2 regions of the Ureibacillus sp. FSL K6-3587 genome follow, and region 2 is predicted to be linked to the other one. Evidence: predicted binding sites of a transcription regulator. Region 2 holds the regulator's gene; the other holds the start of a gene.
The links. Region 2 encodes LexA, which represses DNA repair genes until DNA is damaged. Its sites were predicted from a motif close to CGAACATATGTTCG; they were not measured.

Region 1: a site for LexA is predicted at 1,290-1,303, ahead of NSS77_RS15145 (DNA polymerase IV). Genes of this name have one in related genera too.

What each region holds. Positions count from the first base shown of each region.
Region 1 is NZ_CP151969.1:3,076,838-3,080,045, forward strand. It holds gene NSS77_RS15145 (DNA polymerase IV) at 1-1,165, opposite strand, end outside; gene NSS77_RS15150 (biotin transporter BioY) at 1,359-1,907, shown strand; gene NSS77_RS15155 (HAD family acid phosphatase) at 2,004-2,558, opposite strand; gene NSS77_RS15160 (FAD-dependent monooxygenase) at 2,577-3,208, opposite strand, start outside.
Region 2 is NZ_CP151969.1:3,379,795-3,383,002, forward strand. It holds gene tkt (transketolase) at 1-128, opposite strand, end outside; gene NSS77_RS16710 (DUF896 domain-containing protein) at 258-488, opposite strand; gene NSS77_RS16715 (recombinase family protein) at 553-1,209, opposite strand; gene NSS77_RS16720 (LysM peptidoglycan-binding domain-containing protein) at 1,209-1,541, opposite strand; gene lexA (transcriptional repressor LexA) at 1,710-2,327, shown strand; gene NSS77_RS16730 (gamma-glutamyl-gamma-aminobutyrate hydrolase family protein) at 2,378-3,127, opposite strand.

The DNA.
Region 1 (3,208 bases), 300 kb from region 2:
TTACATCGATTCCTTTTTGAATGATTCCTTTACCAAACTTCTTTTCCATTTCATAAATGATTTCATAAATCGGTTCTTCTTTTGCAAATTGCTCATAGTTGAAAATCGTAAGTTGTTCGGCCAGATGTTTTTTATCCATCACATTGGAAACGGTGACACCCAGAAGCCGAATCGGCGTACCATCCCATGCCTTAGAAAATAATTCCATGGCCTCATGATAAAGATCCTTTTTCAAATAAATCGGATTTTGCACCGTTTTGCTTTTCGTATGGTTATTCCAATGGCAATCCCGGATTTGGATCGTGATGGTGGAACCGCATAAATTTTTAGCCTCCAGCCTTTCCGCCACTTTTCCGGATAGTTTTAAAAACGTGCTTTCAATGTCCTTCATTTCTGTTATGTCATAGGGAAGGGTGGTGGAATTTCCGACGCTTTTCGTTTCGTAAATGGATTCCGGATCCACTTCCCTTGAATCAATTCCGTTGGCTCTCCTTTTTAGCCGGACCCCGATTTTTCCAAAGGCTTCTTTTAATAGTCCTTCATGGGCATTGGCCAAATCGCCGATGGTATAAATACCTAAAGATTCCAGTTTTTTAGCGGTGCTCTCTCCGACTCCATGCATTTTTATCACCGGGAGTGGCCACAGTTTTTCCGGCACTTCCCTCTTTCTGAGCACAGTGATGCCCATCGGTTTTTTCATGTCAGAGGCCGTTTTTGCCAAAAATTTGTTGGGGGCAATGCCGATGGAACATGGCAAATCCAATTCATTGTAGATTCTAAGCTGTATCTCTTTTGCAAGTTCCAAAGGATGGCGCTCTTTGGCCACTTCGGTCACATCCATATAACCTTCGTCTATGGATACCGGTTCAACCAGTTTGGTATAGCTTCTCAAAATGGTAAACATCGCTTTTGAGGCTTCACGGTACTTTTGAAAATCGGGAGGAAGGAGGATCAATTCCGGACATTTTTTCAATGCTTCTTGAACAATCATCGTCGTATAAACGCCTTTTGCCCTTGCTTCATAGGAACTTGTGACGATGATGCCGCGGCGTTCTTTCGGATTTCCGGCAATCGCGATCGGCTTCCCTTTCAATTCGGGATGATAGGCCTGTTCCACAGAAGCATAGAAACTGTTCATGTCGACATGAAAAATGACCCTTGCCATCTCTTTTCCTCCCCGGTTTCTTTACACATTATTTTATCATAAACCGAAAAAAACCACCTTTTTCGATTCGCCCTGTAAAAAACCCATGATGATTCAAATTTACTATCAACATCATATTGACTTTTAAAAAAATGTTCGATATCCTTTTTGTAAACCAAATATAGAGAAAGGTTAACAAAGGGGGATAAGAATTGTGACGTCTTCAAAAACATATGGACTTGTATTGATTGCATTTGGAGCAGCGATTATTTCCGTTTTAGCTCAAATAACAATCCCGCTTCCGCTCATTCCGATTACCGGACAAACACTCGCCATCGGACTTATTGTTACTATTTTAGGTTTAAAATACGGCACTTTAAGCGTGCTTGTTTATTGTTTGCTTGGAGCGATCGGTTTACCGGTATTTACAGGAATGTCTGGCGGACTTTCCATTATTGTCGGGCCAACTGGCGGCTATATTATCGGCTTTATTCCTACCGCATTATTCATGGGCTGGTATTTAAATAAATTCGGTTATACTTATCTTCATGGATTGATCGCCAATGTGGCAGGAATGATGCTGACACTGGCCTTTGGCACCCTTTGGCTCAAAGTGGTCGCAGACATGTCATTTCTTGCGGCATTCATGGCCGGTGCGGCACCGTTCATCCTATTGGAAATCATCAAAGGTGTCATCGCCGCTTGGGCAGGAATTCTTGTAAGACAACGATTATTGAGCGCAAATTTATTAAAATACGTTTAATTTGCTTATTTATTAAGCTTATGAATAGATACCCCTTCTATCCATACGAAAACCGAATGGCCATTTATTTCGGCCATTCGGTTTTTTCGTACATCCTTAAAATAATTGGAAATTGTTCCATTCATAAACCCTCGGGAAAAGCACTTGCTCATTATAGGATTGATTTTTCACATACACATGAATGTTCGAACTTTTTAACGTTTCAAGAACGGCGGGCTTATCATCAAAATAAACATCCAATTCCAATTTCTTAATGATTTCCACTTTCTCATGATCTTTCATTCCGCAATAAAATTGTCGATCAACGACCGGAAAGCCTTTTTCTTTCAACCAATTTCTCGTTTTTTGACAATACTGTTTCGGTCTCGATGTGATATAAAAAATGGCATGCCCTTCCCTTTCGAGCCGGTTGACAAATTCAATCGCCCCCTCGAAAGCAGGGCAATCGGAAAAATAAATTTCTTCCACCAAGGAATTCCACAAATGATGCCCCTGTTCATCGTTCAACCCAAAAAGTTCATGGATTTCAACCCTTTTTAACTGATGAAAAAGGGCGATATCCACCTGTTTTCCCAATTTTGTATTATATATATGGAAAGCGTGTTCCCTCAGATTGATTAACGTATCATCAATATCAAATCCGATATTCACCATAAACCCACTTTCTGTCTATTCTATGATAATAAATTGATTTGCGAAGTTTTTTTCCTTCTCGATTTGTAAATCGAGCAGTTTTTTTACTTCCTCTTTTCTTTGCTTTTCACATTGTATTAACTTTGATTCATTGATATTGCCCGGTTCAATGCATTCCGCCAACCGATCCGCATCCACCAATGCACTGTTCAACCCAAAGGCCCCGGTCGGCGTCATGGTGTGGCATGCATCCCCAATCAACAGTACATTGTCCTTTTTCCAAACTTCCGTAAAATTGCTATGTACATCGAGCAAAACAAAATCTTCCCAGGACGTAATATGTTTTCGAACCGTTTCTTCCAATTCCGGAAACGCCTGAATGAATTTGAGCAAAAACTCCTCTAAGGGCTGTTTGCGAATTTTCGGAAATGAACCTTGTTCTATATTCCATCCAATTTGGACAAAACCTTTTGTTTGGGTAAACAATGCCAATTGATAACCATCGATTTCCGCCATTTTAATGGAAGGCTTCCAATCATGGGGTGCAGGGACTTTTGCCCAAAGCAAATCATAGCCGTGTTTCCTTATCGCCGTTTCAATGCCCGCTTTTTTCCGGACAATGGAATATCTTCCATCCGCTCCAATAATGATTGAGCTATAAATATTCA
Region 2 (3,208 bases):
CATAATGTATAAGCCATTGGAGCCGCACCCATTGGAAGTCCTGGATGCCCTGAGTTCGCTTTTTCAATCGCGTCAATGGATAAAGTTCGGATTGCATTAATTGCTAATAAATCCGCTGTAGTTGTCATTTTTTGACATCCTTTCTCGTGCTAAAAATAGTTCCGTATTCAGTTTAGACAACATTTCCATAGAAAACAATCTATTTTTTAGGAATATTGTGTGTTAGCTTACATTTATTTGACATCACCAGGACTTCGTCAATTTAATCGGTTGCGGCGAAGTTGTTTTATTTTTTCCGGTGTAACATCATTTCCTTCAATATCAAAAATTTGCACGTTTTCGATGGTCTTTCTGAAAGATTCCCGGAAAGACTCCAAATATTCCTTCCGAAGCAATGTTCGCTCTTTTGCTTCCTCTTCCGTCAATTTGCCCTCTCTTGCTTTTCTTGTTAATTCATTGATACGGTCGATCTTTTCTTTTGGTAACATTCAATCACACCTTTCCCTTTCAATACAAAAAGAATATGAAAAAAAGACCCGAAGTGCAAGCAGATTAGCCTTCAAGTCTTTCTTTATATTCCATATATCTGCGGTGAACGGTTGCTTTGCTCACATCATATCCCAATCCTCTTAAAGTGGATGCAATTTCTTGAAATGTCAACCCCTTTTCCCGCAGCTTGACAATTTCTTCAACAGGAACTTCAATCCGGCCCCTTCCCTCACGATTATGTTTATTTTTGAAATTCCGTTCGGGACGATATCCGTTTTCAACGGCCCGGCGCATTCCCCGCTGAATTTTTGCATTATGTATTTTCCGTTGATACTCCTCTACAATCGCTAATATTTTCAACAGCATTTCGTCCATTTCGTTCAATTTCAATGGACCGGCATCATTAAGGGAATATACATCCGTCTCGCTTTTTTTAAGCAAATGCAGTACCGCTACCCGGGCATGTCCACGGCCTAATCGGGTTTCATCCTGTACGAAGACAGCAGAAATTTCATTTTCCGAAATATAATCCAGCATTTCAAGCAGTCCATCACGATCTACATCATAACCGCTGTGGCAATCTTCAAATATATTATCCACACGAAAGCCCAAACTTCGGGCATATCGTGAAAGCTCTTCCTTTTGCCGTTCCAGGGAAGTTTCCTGTTCAGCTTTTTCCGTACTTACTCTTGCATAAATAACCGCCTTGTTATTTCCCATTATCGTTTGCTCGCTACCTTTACTGATTGAATTTCATCCTCTTCATTAATGGCAATATAGATCGCATCTTTCGGAACCGGGATCATCAACGTTTCTCCGGCAATGATATGTTCTCCGTCAAGATTGTTTTCAACCGCCACCATCCGAATCCAATCCTCTTTCGTCAAATTTCCTTTATAGCGATCCGCCAATGTCCAAAGGGTATCGCCTTCTTTGATTGTAATTTGTTCGAAAGTCAATTCCCCTTCATCTGTAATAAAAATATAAGCAATTATGATTAAAGAAACAATAATCAGCACTTTTAAGTAATGATTTCTTTTTAACCAAGCCATAATTTTCTTCCCCTTTTACGAATGTTTGTTCCGAATATCTGTTCTTACTTTAATACGAACGTACGTTTTTGTCAAGAGTGTTTTTCGAACTTGTGTTTGCATTCTCCGAGATTCATTGCTATACTATATGTAAAATATGTAAAACTATTCACATTAGAGGTGACCACGATGGAAAAGCTGTCAAAAAGGCAAAGAGATATTTTGGAATTTATAAAGAAGGAAGTTCGGGCAAAAGGATATCCTCCATCCGTTCGGGAAATAGGTGAGGCGGTTGGGCTTGCCTCCAGCTCAACAGTACATGGTCACCTTACGCGCCTGGAACAAAAAGGATATATCCGAAGAGACCCGACAAAACCTCGGGCGATTGAAATATTGGATGGTGAAGAAGAACCGCAAAAACAATCAGTAATTCATGTGCCATTGGTTGGCCGGGTGACTGCCGGAAGCCCAATTACAGCGATCGAGAACATCGAGGAATACTTTCCTTTACCTGACGCATACGGAACAAGCAACGATCAATTATTCATGTTGGAAGTGATGGGGGATTCGATGATTGAAGCAGGGATTTTGGACGGGGATTATGTCATTGTAAAGAAAACATCCACTGCGAATAATGGGGATATTGTAGTTGCCATGACCGAAGAAAATGAAGCGACCGTGAAACGTTTTTATAAGGAAAAAGACCACTTCCGACTTCAACCGGAAAACTCGGCGATGGATCCGATTATTGTGGATAAAGTGACCATCTTGGGAATCGTTGTTGGTTTGTACCGAAGATTTCATTAATGAAATAAAAAAACTCGCAATCTCTTAATTGGAATGCGAGTTTTTTTATTTTATTTTTTTCTACAGGCATGAACAAATGCTTCAAATAACTTCTTTGAAACCTCTTCGCCGCAAATGGCCAATTGTTCCGGATGCCATTGAACGCCCAGACAGAACGGAGCCGTTTGATGTTCCACCGCTTCCACTATGCCATCGCTTGATACTCCGACAACCCTGAGATCTGCCGCAACATCCTTAATCGCCTGATGATGGAAGGAATTTACTGAGATTTTGTCCGATTGAACAATTCGGCTCAATCGGCTTTGTTTTTGAAGCTGTACAAAATGGGACGTTTCAAAGCGGGGAGAGGTTTGGGAATGAAGGAGAACCTTTCCTTCCAATTGATCATAAATATCCTGGTAAATGGTTCCCCCAAGCGCCACATTCAATACTTGCAAACCACGGCAAATGGCAAGAATCGGAATATGGTGTTGGATCGCCAGTTTTGTCCATTGGATTTCCCGTTCATCCCGTTTCGTGAAGACCCTTCCCAACTTTGGAAGCGGTTCTTCTCCAAAGAAAATTGGATTGATATCCCCTCCGCCGGTAAGCAATAACCCATCAATTGTACAAATCATCCGGTCGCCAGCCGATTCTTCGGCATATGGCAGGCAGACTGGGACTCCTCCCGCATCCACCACCGCTTTCACGTACGCCTCATTAACCTTATATATCCCATCATCCCAATCCAACGTGATGCCAATTATCGGTTTTATGCAGGTTTCCTCCTTTATGGCTAAAATATTCCTGACCAAAGGCAAAGAGTTTGAACATTTCTTACTTTAAATGCTGCATATTCCGATTGTTTTCGACATCTTTTGCTTCATAGTGACAAAGGTTTG